DNA from 4 places in the Nonomuraea sp. NPDC049684 genome. Region 2 is predicted to be linked to each of the others. Evidence: riboswitches for the same ligand, from Rfam matches in the RefSeq annotation. Region 2 holds a riboswitch; each other region holds the start of a gene.
The links. Region 2 has a riboswitch for cyclic di-AMP ahead of ACIBST_RS00860 (CHAP domain-containing protein). Riboswitches for the same ligand answer to the same signal wherever they lie in the genome.
Positions count from the first base shown of each region.

Region 1: linked by a shared signal. The riboswitch ahead of ACIBST_RS15775 (hypothetical protein) and the one ahead of ACIBST_RS00860 (CHAP domain-containing protein) in region 2 are both predicted to bind cyclic di-AMP.
Region 3: linked by a shared signal. The riboswitch ahead of ACIBST_RS38640 (NlpC/P60 family protein) and the one ahead of ACIBST_RS00860 (CHAP domain-containing protein) in region 2 are both predicted to bind cyclic di-AMP.
Region 4: linked by a shared signal. The riboswitch ahead of ACIBST_RS12140 (C40 family peptidase) and the one ahead of ACIBST_RS00860 (CHAP domain-containing protein) in region 2 are both predicted to bind cyclic di-AMP.

Region 1 covers NZ_JBITLO010000004.1:379,905-384,106, reverse strand. The annotation lists gene ACIBST_RS15785 (MDR family MFS transporter) at 1-1,307, shown strand, start outside; gene ACIBST_RS15780 (DUF5302 domain-containing protein) at 1,355-1,555, shown strand; cyclic di-AMP (ydaO/yuaA leader) riboswitch at 1,721-1,855, shown strand; gene ACIBST_RS15775 (hypothetical protein) at 2,031-2,747, shown strand; gene ACIBST_RS15770 (alpha/beta fold hydrolase) at 2,802-3,677, shown strand; gene ACIBST_RS15765 (hypothetical protein) at 3,742-4,113, opposite strand; gene ACIBST_RS15760 (roadblock/LC7 domain-containing protein) at 4,140-4,202, opposite strand, start outside.
Region 2 covers NZ_JBITLO010000001.1:188,070-192,271, reverse strand. The annotation lists gene ACIBST_RS00870 (YciI family protein) at 7-444, opposite strand; gene ACIBST_RS00865 (class I SAM-dependent methyltransferase) at 599-1,417, shown strand; gene ACIBST_RS00860 (CHAP domain-containing protein) at 1,472-2,167, opposite strand; cyclic di-AMP (ydaO/yuaA leader) riboswitch at 2,180-2,317, opposite strand; gene ACIBST_RS00855 (Gfo/Idh/MocA family protein) at 2,435-3,388, opposite strand; gene ACIBST_RS00850 (aldo/keto reductase) at 3,408-4,202, opposite strand, start outside.
Region 3 covers NZ_JBITLO010000016.1:61,513-65,714, reverse strand. The annotation lists gene ACIBST_RS38650 (RDD family protein) at 1-812, opposite strand, end outside; gene ACIBST_RS38645 (amino-acid N-acetyltransferase) at 898-1,467, opposite strand; cyclic di-AMP (ydaO/yuaA leader) riboswitch at 1,755-1,906, shown strand; gene ACIBST_RS38640 (NlpC/P60 family protein) at 1,913-2,956, shown strand; gene ACIBST_RS38635 (LuxR C-terminal-related transcriptional regulator) at 3,073-3,285, opposite strand; gene ACIBST_RS38630 (cytochrome P450) at 3,562-4,202, shown strand, end outside.
Region 4 covers NZ_JBITLO010000003.1:396,960-401,161, forward strand. The annotation lists gene ACIBST_RS12130 (NYN domain-containing protein) at 1-586, shown strand, start outside; gene ACIBST_RS12135 (NlpC/P60 family protein) at 719-1,645, shown strand; cyclic di-AMP (ydaO/yuaA leader) riboswitch at 2,008-2,171, shown strand; gene ACIBST_RS12140 (C40 family peptidase) at 2,302-2,784, shown strand; gene ACIBST_RS12145 (hypothetical protein) at 2,954-3,787, shown strand; gene ACIBST_RS12150 (M48 family metallopeptidase) at 3,799-4,202, shown strand, end outside.

The sequences.
Region 1 (4,202 bases), on a different contig from region 2:
GGGTGGTCACGGCGTATCTGCTCACCTCCACTGTGACCGTGCCGCTGTACGGCCGGCTCTCCGACCAGCACGGCAGGAAGCCGCTGCTGCTCGTCGGGATGTCGGTGTTCGTCGTCGGATCGGCGTTGTGCGGGCTCGCCCAGGACATGACCCAGCTCATCGCCTTCCGCGCCGTGCAGGGGCTGGGCGCGGGCGCGCTGCTGCCGCTGTCGCTGGCCCTGGTGATGGAGATGTTCCCGCCCGGACGCAACGGCGCCCGCGTGCAGGGCGCACTCGGCGGCGTGATGGCTTTGACGTACCTGGCCGGGCCCTTCCTGGGCGGGTTGTTCACCGACCACGCGAGCTGGCGGTGGGCGTTCTACGTGAACGTGCCGCTCGGGATCGTGCTGATCGCGATCGTGGTGCTGCGGCTGCCGTTCCGTCCGGGCACCGGCGGCGAAGGCCGGCCGGACTACGCGGGCATCGCCGTGTTCAGCGTGGCCATCAGCGCCCTGCTGCTCGGCCTGACCGAGAAGGGCCTGGACGGCAACGCCTGGACGTCCCCGCCCGTGGCCGGGCCGATCCTGCTGGCGCTGGTCCTGCTGGCCGCGTTCGTGCTGGTCGAACTGCGGGCGGCGAACCCGGTCATGCCGATGCACCTGTTCCGGGACCGCACGTACACGCTGGTCAACGCGACCTCCTTCGTCACCGCCTTCTGCATGTACGCCGGCGTGGTGTTCCTGCCGCGCTACTTCCAGCAGGCGCTGGGCGTCAGCGCCACCGAGTCCGGGCTGAGGATCTACCCGATGACGCTGGCCATGGTGGCGGGCAGCGCGCTCATGGGCACGCTGATGTCCAGGACGCGCACGTACAAGCCGTGGCTGGTCGGGGCGCCGTTCCTGCTGGCGGCCGGCAGCCTGCTGTGCCTGAACCTCACCGTGCGCACCGACGGCCTGCTGCTGGCCGGGTGGATGGCGCTGCTCGGGCTCGGCATGGGGCCGATGCTGTCGGGGCTGACCGTGGCCGTGCAGCAGGCCGTCGCGCCGCGGTACATCGGCACGGCCTCGGCCAACCTCACCTTCTTCCGGCAGATCGGCGGCTCGGTGGCGCTGGCGCTGGCCGGCACCGCGTACACGTCGGTCATCACCACGGACGCGCCGGTCCACGGGCTCGCGGCCGCGCACGCCTCGGCGGCGGCCGTGGTCATCCCGTCGCTGGGCGTGGCGGGCGCGGTGATCGCCCTGGTCGCGCTGGTCATGATGCCCGGCAGGCGGCTGGAGCAGGCGCCCGCGGCGGAAAGCAGAGTGGAGGCCGGTTTCGCGTCGTAAGCGACGTCGTGCGAAGCTGTGGATGTCCCCAGAACCAGGAGGTCCTCATGGCGGAAACACCGGAGCCGGAAGTCAGCGAGACTCCCGAGGACGAGATGAAGCGCAAGTTCCGCGAGGCGTTGGAACGCAAGCGCGGGCAGCAGGCCGACTCGGCCGCGGGTGGCAGGGGCGTCGACCCGTCGAAGATCCACGGGGCGCACGGTCCGGCAGCGAGTAAAAGATCCTTCAGGCGCAAGAGCGGCGGCTGAAAGGCCCGTTTTAGCAGGGGGTACGGCATGCCGTGCCCCCTTTCTCTTTACCGCGATAGGTAGATCTTTACCCGGTTCATGACGATTCGTTTGTATTTGTCCGAATCTCTGGGTACGGTCTTAACCAATTACCAGCTGGTGGCGTAGTCCCTACCAGGAGAGGGGCGACAGCTGGCGCCGAATCCCGACTCGTCGGGAACCGGGGACCCATCTCATTGGGGTGAATCCGGCCACGTGCCGGTAGGGCATCTCCACGCCCGAACCCGTCAGCTAACCCGGTAGGCGAGATGGAGAGGACTTCACGCATGTACCACCTCGTCGTACCCCCGGACAGTGTAGTGACGACCGCCTGCTGAGCGGTCTCTTCCCTGACTTCCCCCACGCGCCGCGTAACCACCTCTTCGGCGCTCTGCCCGGTTACGCACCGTAGTCACGCGCGTTCCCCCTGTCCCCTCGCGAAGGACTTCACTGCTTCATGTCTCGATTTGGCCTGCGCTCTCTCGCCCTGTTGTCCGTGTCCGCCATGGGCGCGCTGACGATCTCCGCCACCGGCGCCCACGCCGACACCGGCGACGACCAGAAGATCCTGCTCAAGGGTTCCACGAAGGCCTCCTACTTCTGGGACGACTCCTCCGGCCGGGCCGGCGACACCGGCCTCCCCGCCAGCGGCAAGCCCATGCAGAAGGGCCTGGCCGCCAGCCCGAGCTGGCCCCTCATGACCGAGGGCTACGTGACCTACAACGGCAAGAAGATGCCGTTCTTCGTGGGCGACCGCGGCCCCGGCGAGCCCTCCAGCCGTGGCGTCATGCTCGACCTCGACGCCAAGACCTTCGCCGAGCTGACCGGCGGCACCTTCAACCCCGACACGCTCGGCGTGGACGGCAACGGCGGCCGGGGCCACATCAAGATCGACTACGTCATCACCAAGTGGGGCGACGGCAAGGGCAAGAAGAACTACCCCGTGGCCTTCTCCAGCGGCGCGTGGAGCAGGTTCGACGCCAACCCCGCCGAGCCCCCCAAGGTGCTGGCCGACGAGCCCGCCGACAACGCCGAGGACGCGGCCGGTTCGGCCGGCGGCCAGGTCGGGAAGACCGTCGCGATGGGCGGCACCGTGATGGCCGGCGTGCTGGTGCTGGCCGGCGGCGGCGTGGTGCTCGGCGGCGAGCGCCTGCGCAAGCTCCTCAACGACTGATCTGCGGACAGACCGCTCTTTACGCCTCGCGACCAGAATGACATTCTGGTCGCTGTGATCCAGCGCGCAGCCGCCAACGGCATCGAGATCGCCTACGAGAGCTTCGGCTCACCCGCGGGCAGGCCCCTCCTGCTCATCATGGGACTCGGCGCCCAGCTCATCCACTGGGACGACGAGTTCTGCGAACTCCTGGCCGAGCAGGGGCACCACGTCGTCAGGTTCGACAACCGCGACGCGGGCCTGTCCACCCATCTCCACGACGAGGGCGTGCCCGCATGGGGCGCGCCCTCGCCGTACGTGCTGGACGACCTGGCCGACGACAGCGCCGGGCTCATGGACGTCCTGGGCCTGCCCGCCGCGCACGTCGTCGGCGCCTCGATGGGCGGGATGATCGCCCAGGCGCTGGCCATCCGGCACCCCGCCCGGGTGCTGAGCCTGACCTCGATCATGTCCACGCCCAGCCCGCAGGCGGCCCCGCCGACCGAGGCGGCCGCCGCGGTGCTCTTCGCCAAGCCCGCGACCGACCGCGAGGGGGTCGTCGCCGGCGCGCTGACGACCTGGGCCGTGCTCGGGTCCCCCGGCTGGGAGCTGGACCGCGAACGCGTCACCAGGCTGGCCGGGCTCGCCTTCGACCGCTGCCACGACCCGGCCGGCACGGCCCGCCAGCTCGCCGCCATCATGGCCTCGGGCGACCGCACGTCCGCGCTGGGCGGGCTGACGGTGCCCGCGCTGGTCATCCACGGCGAGGACGACCAGCTCGTGCCGCTCGCCGGCGGGCGGGCCACGGCCGCCGCCATCCCGGGCGCCCGCCTGGTCACCTACCCGGGCATGGGCCACGACCTGCCCCGCGCCCTCTGGCCCGCGATCGTCGCCGAGATCACCGCCCACACCGGCTCGGCGGCGCCTGCGCGGCCGCAGCCCGCCACCTGACCCCGCCGCGTGACCCGCCGCCGGACCCCGCCGTCCCGACCCGCCGTGAACCGTGGGACGGCGCTCAGAGCTCCAGTTTCTCCTCGATGACCTTGAGCATGTGCCGGGCCAGGGCCAGGTTGGCCCGGTTGCGGTCGAGGGCCAGGTACAGGAACAGGCCCTTGCCGCTGCGGCCGGTCAGCGGCCGGATGATGTGGTACTGGGCGGTCAGCGTGATCAGGATGTCCTCGATGCCGTCCTTGAGGCCCAGCGAGTCCATCGTGCGCAGTTTGGCCTTGATGACCTCGGTGTTGCCCGCCGCCGCGACCTGCAGGTCCAGCTCCTTCGAGCCGCCGAGCGTGCCGAGCGCCATGCCGCTGCCGTGGTCGACGATCGCCGCGCCGATCGTGCCGTCGATGCTCATCATCTCTTTGAGGGAGACGTCCATGCCTGCCATGCTTTCCTCCGCTTCGGTGGGGATGGTCAGTGTTTGCGTGCCACGGCGGCCACGGCGGCCGCCGTCTTCCTGCCCTCCAGCCGGAGGAG
Region 2 (4,202 bases):
CCGAGGTCAGCCCTCCTGCCCGTCCAGACGCCTGCGCATGGCCTTCTCCCGCTCGATCTCCGCCGGGTCGGACGAGGCCGCGTCGGGCGCGTCGGAGGCGTCGTAGACCCGCCACACGTCCAGGCCGATCCCGTCGGAGCCCTCCGGGACGGGCACGCGCATGGCCCATTCCAGAGCCTCCTCCCTGGACTTCACCTGGATCAGCCAGAACCCCGCGATCAGCTCCTTGGCCTCGGCGAACGGGCCGTCGATCACCGTGGCCCGGCCGCCGCTGTAGGCGATCTGCGCGCCCTGCGAGCTCGGGTAGAGCCCTTCGGCGGCCAGCAGCACCCCCGCCTTGGCCAGCGCCTCGTTGTAGGCGTGCATGTTGTCGACGAGCTCCTGGCTGGGCAGCGCCCCGGCCTCGGTCTCCCCGTTGGCCTTGCCGACGATCATGAATTTCATCGTGCCGTCCCTTCCGTCCGCGGCCCCCGGGCGGAGCCGGCCTCGCCGAAGCGTCGAACGGGCGCCGGCCGGATCGACACGCGGGCGCGGACCGTCCGCCTCCAGGCACCGTACCGGTCGTGCGGCCGGGGGGCCGATGTGCCATCCTCGCCCCATGCACCAACCCGCACAAGACGCCCCCGTCCCCAACCGGGCCCTCTGGGACGAGCGCGCCCGCGTCCACGGCTCCACCTCCGCCGACCGGTTCTACGACGTCGACGCCTTCCTCGCCGGCCGGCAGACCCTCTACGCGCTCGAACGCCGCCTGGCCGGCGACGTCGCCGGCCTGGACCTGCTCCACCTCCAGTGCCACTTCGGCCTGGACACGCTGAGCTGGGCACGGCTGGGAGCGCGGGTGACCGGCGTCGACTTCTCCCCGGTGGCGGTCGCCCGCGCCCGCGACCTGGCGGACAGGGCCGGGCTGGCGGCCACGTTCGTGGAGGCCGACACGCAGCGGCTGCCGGAGTCGCTGGCCGGCGGGTTCGACCTGGCGGTGGCCACGTACGGCGTGCTGTGCTGGATCGGCGACCTGGACGCCTGGATGCGCGGCGCGGCCATGGCGCTGCGGCCGGACGGGCGGCTGGTGCTGGTCGACCTGCATCCGGCCTACGAGACGGTGTCCTCGCTCGACCCGCTGGTGGCCGACTGGCCCTACGGCGGCGGCCAGGCCCACCGGGAGACGGTGACCGGCACGTACGCCGACGCCGCGGTGGTGACCGAGGCCCACGAGGCGGTCGAGTACCCGCACTCGGTGGGCGAGATCGTCACGGCGGCGGCGCGGGCCGGGTTCACGGTGGCCGAGCTGGGCGAGCACGTCGAGACGGAGATGGACCCGCGCGGCCTGCTGACCCAGGGCGCGGACGGCCGGTACCGGTTCCCGTTCGGCGACTCGCACCTGCCGATCCTGTACTCGCTGCTGGCGGTCCGGCCCTGAAGACGCGGCGAGCGCGCGTCCTCGTGCGGGACGCGCGCTCGGAGCGGGGGGAGGTCAGCTCGCGTACTGGGGGTATCCGTAGCCGACGACCTGCGACTTCGGACGGACGCGCTCCTCGACCTTGCCGTTGCCGGTGTTGCCCTCGATCGTGGAGATCGTGCCGTCGCCGTTGTCCTTGACGACGAAGCCGACGTGCTGGATGGCGTCCAGGCTCTTGCTGCCGCCCCAGGAGAAGAAGACCACGGCTCCGGGCCTGGCCTCGGCTCCCCAGCGGTCGTTGGCGGCGAACCACTTGGCGTGGGCCACGGTCCAGGCGTCCCAGCCGACCTGCGGGCGGGCGCCGGTGTGCTCGCCGACCCAGGAGACGAAGATCGAGCACCAGGGGGCGTTCAGGTACATCGCGCGGGTGCCGCCGTCGCGGGCGATGGTCTCGGCGGCGCGCTGGGAGTCGGCGTACCACTTCTGGAACTTGGTGCCGCCGCCGTAGGCGTTCTCGGAGGTGCCGACCTGGGCCTTGGCCATGGCCAGGACCTGCTGGGCGGTGACGTTGACCTGGGTCTCCTCCGCCTTGCGGGTCTGGGCGGCGGCCTGCGGCGCGACGGCCGAGTGGCCGGTCGCCGCCGCCGGGCCCGCGCTGTCGGCGGCCGCGGCGGTGGCGTGGGCGCCGATGGCGGAGGCGAGGATGGCCGCGCCGAGCGCGGCGTGGGCGTAGGTGATCTTCGGGGCACGGATGGGACGGTGCTTGGCCATCGAGGGCATTACTCCTTGCTTCCATGCCGCTTACCGGGTTAGCTGACGGGTTCGGACGTGGAAGCTGCCCTACGGCACCGAAGTGCCGATTCACCCCAAAGGACGTGGGTCCCCGGTTCCGCCCGGAGGCGGATTCAGCGGTCACAGGACGATCCTGTGAAATGTCTTGCGATGGTTGGACAAAGCCGGACAAACCGGACGTCTGCCGCGAGATGCCCCACAAGGTAATACATCGGGCAAGAGTGTGGCAAATGCCTAAAGGTCCAGCTAGGAGAGTTGTGCCCGTGCTTCGGCCAGAAGCCCCATCATGGCAAGGGATTCGTCAAGCGGCATGATCGCGCTCTCGGTGCGGCCCTCGATCGTGGCCGCGCGCACCTCGCGCAGCTCGCCCGCGTACCCGTTGTCGGCCGGGTCGAGCACCAGCTCCTCCGTCTCCATCGACGGCCCCGACAGCAGCACCCGCCGCGGCGCCCAGAACGGCGCCGCGATGTCGGCCCGCATCGTCGTGCCCACCACGCTCGCGTCGTTGGCGTGATGGGCCAGCAGCGAGACGTCCACCAGGGCCCGCCGCCCGTCCGGGTACAGCAGCAGCCCGCCGGCCTCGGCGTCGACCCCGCTGGGCGCCAGCGAGCCGGCCATCCGCAGCTCCGCGGGCATGCCGAGCAGCAGCTGCGCCAGCCCGAACGGGTAGATCCCCAGGTCGAGCAGGGCTCCGCCGCCCAGCTCCGGCGCCCACAGCCGGTGGGCGGGGTCGTAGGGCAGCGCGAAGCCGAACGAGGCCCGCACCGACCGGATCTCACCGAAGCGCGGATCGGCCGCCACCCGCTGGATGAGCGGGTTGAAGCGCATCCACATGGCCTCCATGAGAAAGACCCCGGCCGCGCGGGCCAGCGCCACCATGCGCTCGGCGTCGGCCACGTCGGCCGCCAGCGGCTTCTCGCACAGCACGGACTTGCCCGCCGCGATGGCCGCCTCGGCCACCTCCAGGTGCTGGGCGTGCGGCGTGGCGACGTAGATCGCGTCGACGGCCGGATCGGCGCACAGGGCCTCGTAGGAGCCGTAGGCCGACTCCGCGCCCAGCTCGTCGGCCAGCGCCCGCGCCCTGAGCGGGCTCCGCGAGCCGACGGCGGCCACCCGCATGCCGGGCTCGGCCACGATGGCCGCCCCCACGGTACGCGCGATGCCGCCGGTCGCCGCTATTCCCCAGGTGAAATCTCGCACGACCGAGATCGTAGAGCGCTCAGGTCAGGTTGAACGAGTCGGGGTCGGGCCCGATCCGCCGCCCCGCGTTCATCGCGCCGATGGCCGCCATGTCCTCGGTGTCGAGGATGAAGTCGAACACGTCGATGTTCTCCTCGATCCGCGACGGCGTGACCGACTTGGGGATCACCACGTTGCCGAGCTGGAGGTGCCAGCGCAGCACGATCTGGGCGGGCGTCTTGCCGTACTTCTCCGACAGCACGCGCAGCGCCGGGTCGGCCAGCAGCCCCTTGCCCTGCCCGAGCGGGCTCCACGCCTCGGTCAGGATGCCGTTGGCCTCGTGGAAGGCGCGCATCTCGCGCTGCTGGAAGTACGGGTGCAGCTCGATCTGGTTGATCGACGGCGTGATGTCGGTCTCCTCCATCAGCCGGGTCAGGGTGGCGATCGTGAAGTTGGAGACCCCGATGGCCTTGGCCCGGCCGTCCCGGTAGATCTTCTCCAGCGCCCGCCAGGCCTGCACGTACCTGTCCTGCTGCGGGACCGGCCAGTGGATCAGGAAAAGATCTACGTAGTCGAGGCCCAGGCGGGCCAGGCTCTCGTCGAAGGCCTGCTCGGCGCGCCCGTGATCGCCGTTCCACAGCTTGGTGGTGACGAACACCTTCTCCCGCGGCACCCCGGCGGCGCGCACGGCCCGGCCGACGCCCTCCTCGTTCTCGTAGGCGGCGGCGGTGTCGACGTGCCGGTATCCGGCGCGCAGCGCGGTGGTCACCGCGTGCTCGGCGTCGTCGGCAGGGACCTGCCAGACGCCGAAGCCGAGCTGTGGTATCTGCACACC
Region 3 (4,202 bases), on a different contig from region 2:
CCGGAGGCGGCCTGCTGGCCGTAGCCGGGCTGGGCGTACTGCTGGCCGGAGGACTGCGGCTGCTGGCCGTAGCCCTGCTGCTGACCGTAGTCGGGCTGCGACTGCGGCTGCTGGCCGTACTGGGGCTGCTGGCCGTAGCCCTGCTGACCCGACGCGGCCTGCTGGCCGTACTGGGCGTCCTGGCCGTAGCCCTGCTGACCCGAGCCGGCCTGCTGGCCGTACTGGGCCTCCTGGCCATAGCCCTGCTGACCGGAGGCGGCCTGCTGGCCGTAGCCGGGCTGGGCGTACTGCTGGCCGGAGGGGGGCTGCTGGCCGTAACCCTGCTGGCCGTACTGGGCCTCCTGGCCGTAGCCGGGCTGCGTGTACTGCTGGCCCGAGGACTGCGGCTGCTGACCGTAACCCTGCTGCTGGCCATAGCCCTGCTGGCCCGAGGCGGCCTGCTGGCCGTACTGGGCCTCCTGGCCGTAGCCGGGCTGCGTGTACTGCTGGCCCGAGGACTGCGGCTGCTGACCGTAACCCTGCTGCTGGCCGTAGCCCTGCTGACCCGTGCCGGCCTGCTGGCCGTACTGGGGCTGCTGGCCGTAGCCCTGCTGCTGGCCGTACTGCTGCTGTTGCTGGCCGTACTGCTGTTGCTGGCCATAGCCCTGTTGCTGCTGCTGACCGTATGGGGGCTGGCCGAAGGCATCGTCCGCCCGGTAGCCGACCACAGTCACGTCCGGGTCGGGCTCACCGGGCCGACGGCCGTGGTGCTGCCCGTACTCGGGGTTCTCGCCGGAATCGTCCTGTGGGTACGGCGGCTGTCCGGTGCTCACCGTGTCACCTCGCTTCGAGTGCGCATGTGGCACGTGTCAGGACACATGCCTGTGCTGCCCAACGTATCGACATAGGTATCAACAATCACCTTTCCAAGGGGTCAAGGTCCGCGTCACCCGATGTCAGATGCAGCAGCATGCGGGTGTTGCCAAGGGTGTTCGGTTTGACGTGTTCCAGATCAAGGAACTCCGCCACACCCTCGTCGTACGAGGCCAGCAACTCGGCGTAGACCTCGGGTGAGACCGGTGTGCCCTGGATGGGACGGAAACCGTGCCTCGCGAAGAAGTCGACCTCAAAAGTCAGACAGAATACACGCCGCAGCCCCAGATCCTTCGCCTGCCGGACGAGTGCCGAGACGATCCGCCGCCCGACCCCCAGCCCCCGGCACGCGGGATCGACGGCCACCGTACGGACCTCGGCGAGGTCCTCCCAGAGCACATGGAGCGCGCCGCAGCCGACGACCTCCCCGCTCCGCTCGGCCACCCAGAACTCCTGGACGTCCTCGTACAGCGTGACCGTGGCCTTCTCCAGGAGCCGCGGCCCCGCGCCCGCGTAGGTGTCCACGAGACGCCTGATCGCACGCACGTCGGGCGTGCGCGCACGCCTGACCACGACCGCGGTCTCGGGGACTGCCACTTCGGCCACCTGCTCCATGGCTCTCCAGAGTACAGATCTCATTACGGCTCGGCCCTAAATCCCACGTCTCGGGCATCTCATCACATCCCGTGGTCAGGTGAACACGAGCCGACTTGGAGCTTTCCTCCAGACCTCAGCACCCCGAATGCTGGACAAAAGGTGCAGAAGCCCGCTTCCGTACGGCTACCCACGAGATCACCTTGTGACCCTTCAGTTGTGAAACCTCTACAGACTCGGCAGTTCCGGTTGAGCGTGAACCCGGAGTGCATTAGTGTCCAGCGACGATGTTCTCCGCGTAATGCGCGCGGAAAGACACGCCCAATTCCCGCAAGGGAAGCCGGGGAACCAACGGCGGCGAGCACCTGGCGCCACCACTTGGGGTGAATCCGACCATCTCGGTAGGGCTGCTCCGGCCCGAACCCGTCAGCTAACCCGGCCGGCGTCGATGAGAGGAGCTCGGTTGGTGAAGCGGACGTTCGACCGCTCGGGGACGTCCGGGGGCAGGCACGCCCGCCCCCTGGAGCAGGCCAGGCGCGCACGCCGCCTCGGCGTCATCGGCGTCACCGTCGCCGCGATGCTGTTCGCCGTCCCCGTCGGTTCCGCCGCCGCCGACCCGAAGCCGTCGCTCTCCGAGCTCTCCGACCAGGTGGAGAAGCTGCACGAAGAGATCGAGACGCTGGCCGAGCAGTACAACGAGCAGCGCGAACGGCTGAAGGCCGCCCAGAAGGCCAACGACTCCGCCCAGAAGATCCTGGCCACCAGCGAGTCCGACCTGGCCGCCAGGCGCGCCAGGGCCTCGCTGCTCGCCCAGAACGCCTACATCACCGGCGGCCTGGACAAGGCCCTGGCCTTCGCCCAGTCCGGCGACCCCGAGACCTTCCTCGACCGGGCCGCGACCACGTACGCGCTCGAACAGCAGCAGGGCGAGGAGGTCAACCAGCTCGCCAGGGCCATGGAGGCCGCCGAGCGGGCCAGGGCCGGCGCCAAGACCCGCATCGCCGAGGTGCAGAAGATCGTCACCGATCTGGAGAGCAAGCGCTCGAAGATCACCAAGCTGGTCACCAAGGTCGAGAGCAACCTCTACCGGCGGGCCGTCGGCGAGGCGGGCCGTCCCGGCACCCGGGCCGTACGCGTCAACCTGCCGGTCATCGGCGACGGCAAGGCGGCCCAGGCGGTCAAGTGGGCCCTCACCCAGCAGCTCAAGCCGTACGTGTGGGGCGCCGAAGGGCCGCGCTCCTACGACTGCTCCGGCCTGGTGATGGCCGCCTACCAGCGCGTGGGCATCTCGCTCCCCCACTACACCGGCGACCAGTGGACGGCCGGCACGCACGTCAGCCGCGACCAGCTTCGCCCCGGCGACCTGGTGTTCTTCTACAGCGACCTGCACCACGTCGGCATCTACATCGGCGGCGGCATGATGGTCCACGCCCCGCGTACGGGTGACGTCGTGCGGGTCGCCCCGATCGGCGGACGGCCGTTCGCCGGCGGCGTGCGCATCGCGGACTGACCAGCGCGCCCCTTCACCCAGCGCCACTTCGTCCAGGGCCGCTTCGTCCAGCGGCCCTCCACCCAGCGGCCCTTCGTCCAGCGCCCCCTCGCCGAGCGCCGTTCCGATGAGCGCCGTCAGATGAGCTGGCGGCGGGCCGCCCACGCCACGGCCTCGATCGCCGTGGCCACGCCGATGCGGTCGCAGATGCCCCTCAGCCTGCGTCGTACGGTCCGTCCGCTGATATCCAGCCGCCTGCCGACCCGATCGACGGTCACCCCCCTGGCCAGCTCGGCCAGTAACGCCAAATCCGCGTGGCTCAGCTCAACGCCTTCTGTGAGCACATCCACCGGGAGCCCTCCCCCAACAGCAGAACTCGGACCTTTCAGGCGAAGCAAGCCGCTCGTCTCGGTGAAGGTAAACGCATCGCGGAAAGGTCGTCAAGCGCAACAATCGGCGCCCTTGACCAGTGCTATTGACATGATCGCTTATATGTGACGTACTCCGCATATGTTGGCACGCCGTGGTCCGCTATGAACGGTCCAAACGATCAATTCGGCGGCCCGGTTCCACCTCCGATGAGCGCCACCGACGTGCTGGGTTTTGATCCCTCGGATCCGCAATTTGTGCGCGATCCGTACGTCCGATATCGCGAGCTGCGAGCCGCCGGGCCGATCTTCAGAACGCGCGGCGGGCTGCTCGTCGTGACCACGTACGAGCTGTGCGCGGCCGTGCTGCGCGACCCCGGGTTCGGTCACGGAACGTCCCCGCCCGCGCAGGAAGAGGCAGGTCAGCCCGGCAGGTCGTTCCTGCTCATGGACCCGCCCGATCACACCCGGTTGCGCGCTCTGGTCAGCCGCGCGTTCACGCCGCGCATGGTGGGCCGCCTCAGGCCGCGGATCGAGGCGATCACCGCCGACCTGATCGGGCGGCTGCCGGAGGAGGCGGAGCTGATTTCCGGCTTCGCGTACCCGCTGCCGGTCATGGTGATCAGCGAGATGCTCGGGGTGCCGCCGGAGGACCACGACCGCTTCCGCGGATGGAGCGAGGCCCTTGCCCGCGGACTTGACCCGATGCTGACAGATGCCCTCATGTCGGAAACGGAGCGTTCCAGGAACGAGTTCCGCGACTACTTCCGCCGCCTGATCGCGCTGCGGCGCGAGCGTCCCGGCGAGGACATCCTGAGCGCCCTCGCACACGTCGGGGAGCTCACCGAGGCCGAGTTGCTGGCGACCTGCGTGCTGCTGCTCGTGGCCGGCCATGAGAC
Region 4 (4,202 bases), on a different contig from region 2:
CGAGGACGCCCGCATCAGGGTGCTGCTCGACGCCCTCCAGGACGCCTCGGCCGGGCTGCGCAGGGAGCTGGCGCTGCCCACCACGATCAGCCGTCCCGCCGACTCGGTCGCGGCCAGCACCGGCGAGCGCCCGGGGGTGCGCGGCGTGCCCGCCCGGGCCCTGGCCGACGACGACCCGCAGCTCCTCGACCAGCTCCTGGCGCTGCCGCAGGTCCACCTGATCATCGACGGCTACAACGTCACGAAGACCGGCTACGGCACGCTCACCCTCGCCGACCAGCGCAACCGGCTGATGACCGGCCTCGGCGGGCTGGTCGCCCAGACCCGGGTCGAGGTGACGGTGATCTTCGACGGCGCCGAGCTCAACGCGCCGGTGCAGGTGGTGGCGCCGCGCGGGGTGCGGGTGCTGTTCAGCGCGCCGGGGGAGATCGCCGACGACCTGATCCGCCAGCTCGTCCGGGCCGAGCCGCCCGGCCGGGCCATCGCCGTCGTCTCCTCCGACCGCGAGGTCGCCGAGTCCGTCCGCCGGATGGGAGCCAGACCGGTTCCGTCCGGTCTGCTGCTGCGCCGGTTGGGCCGCGCATAAGTTACGAATTAGCACTATTGGCGAGACCCCACCCGCCACTTCTGTACTATTTCGCCCCAGGTGTAATCCCTGGGAGGCGACGCTGTGAGGTTTGGCCGGGTGACGGTGGCCGCGGGTCTCGCGATCGGACTGATGACGGTCCCGATGGGTGCGGCGCTCGCTGATCCCAAGCCCACCCTCAAACAGGCCAAGGCCAAGCTGGAGAAGCTGAACGACAAGGCCGACAAGGTCGTCGACCGGTACAACACGGCGACCGAGAACTACAAGAAGGCCAAGGACGCCTACACCAGGCTGAACGACCGCTACAAGCAGAAGCTGCAGACGGTCGCCGACCTCCGTGCCGAGATCATCAGGGTGGCGGTGGACTCGTACAAGCTGGGCGGGGACGTCACCTCGCTGCCCGGCATGGTCGGCGTCAACGACCCCGAGAACCTGCTGGCCGGGCTGGCCATGGCCGGGCAGCTCTCGCGCGAGCGGCTGGAGAAGCTGGCCGCGTTCGACCGCGAGAACAAGGGGCTCAAGGCCGAGCGCGACAACGCCGAGACCGCGCTCGCCGACGCCGACAAGGAGCGGGACGCCGTCCAGCGGGAGCGGGCCGAGGTGCTGAAGCTGGTCGGCCAGCAGAAGAAGCTCCTGGACAAGCTGGGGGCCTACAACCCGGGCAACCCCAACAGCACCGGCATCAAGTACACCGGTCCGGCCTCGGGCAGCGCGGCCGCCGTCCTGGGCTTCGCCTTCGCCCAGGTGGGCAAGCCGTACATCTACGGAGGCACGGGCCCGCGCGGCTACGACTGCTCAGGGCTGACGCAGGCCGCCTGGCGGGCCGCCGGAGTCTCGCTGCCGCGTACGACGTGGCAGCAGTGGGCCTGGGGCGCGAGCCGCAAGGTGGACCTCAAGGACCTCCAGCCGGGGGACCTCATCTTCAGCGAGGGGCTCGGGCACGTCAGCATCTACGCGGGCGGTGGCAAGATCGTCCATGCGCCGCAGACGGGCGACGTCGTCAAGGTCGTCCGCCTCGCCGACTACGGCCGCCCCCTCGTCGGAGCGATCCGCCCCTGAATCCCCTCCGGGGACTGTCCGCGACCGGAATCGCGGGCCGCTTCGGCGTGCCCGCGACCGTTGGGACGAACGGGACAAACGGGGTGAAAGGGCCCTGACAATCGGGTGTGCCGTGAAGTGTGAGAAGGGTCACAAACCGGTAACGGAACCCTCGGCTCCAACAGGGGTTTCACCCTTTACTTACACCTTTATCTGATCTTTACAGGCCGTGTCTCCCTTTGCCAAATCTTGAACCTTCGGCGTAGTTTCTGGCGTCGCGGTCAGCAAGCCATGCGCACCGCGAATCGACATCGGAACCCCGATGCGGACCAGATAAAAATCCAGCGGTCGCCGCCGATATCCCCGTTCAGGCACAACCATCGGGCGGCGACCTGCCGAGTCCGTGCAGCCAGGAGGCACGGAGCCGGGGACCCAAAGATCCCGTAATCCCCCGGGATCAGGGGTGAATCGGCGCGTCATCGCGCCGTAGGGCGACTTCCAGGCCCGAATCCGTCAGCTAACCCGGTAGGCGTTCGTGGAAGACACAAGGAGAAATCCTGTCTACCTCCCTGCATAACCCCCGTCTGTCCCGTCTTGCCCTGAGGGGCGTCGCACTCACGATGACCGTGACGGCCGGAGGTGCGGTTCTCCATGCCGTGCCGGCCGGGGCGCAGACGGTGAGCGAATCGGCCGCCAGGCTCACCGCGGTGTCCAGCACCGCCAAGGCGGCCACCGCAAGGTCGGCCAGGTCGGCGAAGACCGTCAGGTCGGCCAAGGCGGCCAGAGCCGCCCGGCAGACGTCGAAGGCCCGCAGGGCCGTCGCCGTCGCCAGGCACCAGGTCGGCGACCCGTACCGGTACGGGGCCACGGGCCCTGGTGCGTTCGACTGCTCCGGACTCGTCCAGTACGCCTGGAAGAAGGCCGGGGTGCGACTCCCTCGCGTGGCGAGCAGCCAGTTCGCCCGCATCAAGCGCAAGGTCTCCTGGCGCAATCTCAAGCCGGGCGACCTGATGTTCTTCAACGGGCTGGGCCACGTCGGCATGTACGTCGGCCACGGCAAGATGGTCCATTCGCCGCGGACCGGCGAACGGGTGCGCATCGACAAACTGGGCGGATGGCGGAAGTCGTCGTTCGTCGGCGCGGTGCGTCCCGGCGCGTGACAACGGGCCCCGCCCGGACCCTCCCCGGTCCGGGCCGGGGCCTGTCGCATGCCCGGCCCCATGAAGGGGCCGTTCTCGCGCGGGGGCCGGTCTCGTGAAGGGGCGGTCTCGTGCGGGGGCCGGTCTCTTGGAGGGGCAGGGAGGGGCGTGGACCTACTAGCATCGGGCCGTGTCCTCGCAGGTGCGTCCGTCCCTCCGCGGTCCGCGCCGGCTCCTTTCGGTCCTGCTGCTGGCGACGGCGGTTCTCGTGGTCGCCGACGCGCCGCCCGCCGCCGTCCTGCCCGCCGGGGCGCGCGGGTTGTGGAGCGACGGCGGTCGGGTGGCCCGCGGCGCGCGGTCCGTGGTCGTGGGGCACCGCGCCGACCCCGGCCTGCTGGCCGATCTGGCCCGCCGCGCGGACCTCGCAGGACGGCGGGTGTCCGCGGTGCTCGGCCGGCCGGTACGCGCGCTGGTCGTCGTGCCCGACTCCGACGCCGAGGCGGCCCGCCTGGCGAGCACGGGCCCGCTCGACGGCCTGGCCGCGGTGGCCGACGGCGCCAGGGTGATCGTCGTGCCCGGCTCCTTCGCCCGGCTCACCCCCACGGGACGCGACGTCGTCCTCACCCATGAGCTCACCCACGTCGCCGCGGGCACCGACCGGCTGCCCGTCTGGCTGTACGAGGGGTTCGCCGACTACGTGGCCTACCGCGACGCCGGGCTCCCCGCCGGGACGGCCGCCGCCGAACTCGCCGCCGACGTACGGGCAGGGCGGCTGCCGAGCGAGTTGCCCGGACCTGCGGCTTTCGCCCCCACGGCCGCCGATCCCGGACGGCTCGCGCGGGCGTACCAGGAGGCCTGGATGGCGTGTCGCTTCCTCGCAGACCGGTTCGGTGACGGGACCCTGGTACGGCTCTACCGTGATGCCCGCGTGGCCGGCGTCGATCAGGCGCTCGCCTCCGTGGGGCTCACCGCCGAGACGCTGGCGGCACGGTGGCGCGAGTACGTACGACAGCAGCTCGCGTGAAGGGGAGGCAGATGAGCGAGCGGAACGACCCGCCCCGGGAAGGGGACGAGCCCGCCGGAGCGGTCGCCGCAGGGGCCGACGAGCCCGGCACGGCGGTCGCGGCGGCACACGGCGGCGGTGTGGCCATCAGGGACGGCGGCGGCGGCGACCGGCCCGGCGACGGCGCGCCGCAGGAGCCGTCCGGCACCAACCAGCCCCCCGAATCCCCGGGCCACCCCGACGACCCGGACGATCCGGACGCCCGCCCCGACGCGGACGCCGACCCCGACACCGAGGACCCCCGCCACCCCCAGCCCGCAACCCCCGACGACCGCCCCCACGCCACCCGCGCCCCCCAGCCCCCCGCGGACACGGACGACCCCGGAAAAGGCAACGGCAAGGGCAAGGGCAAGGGCAAGGGGCACGGCACGGGCAA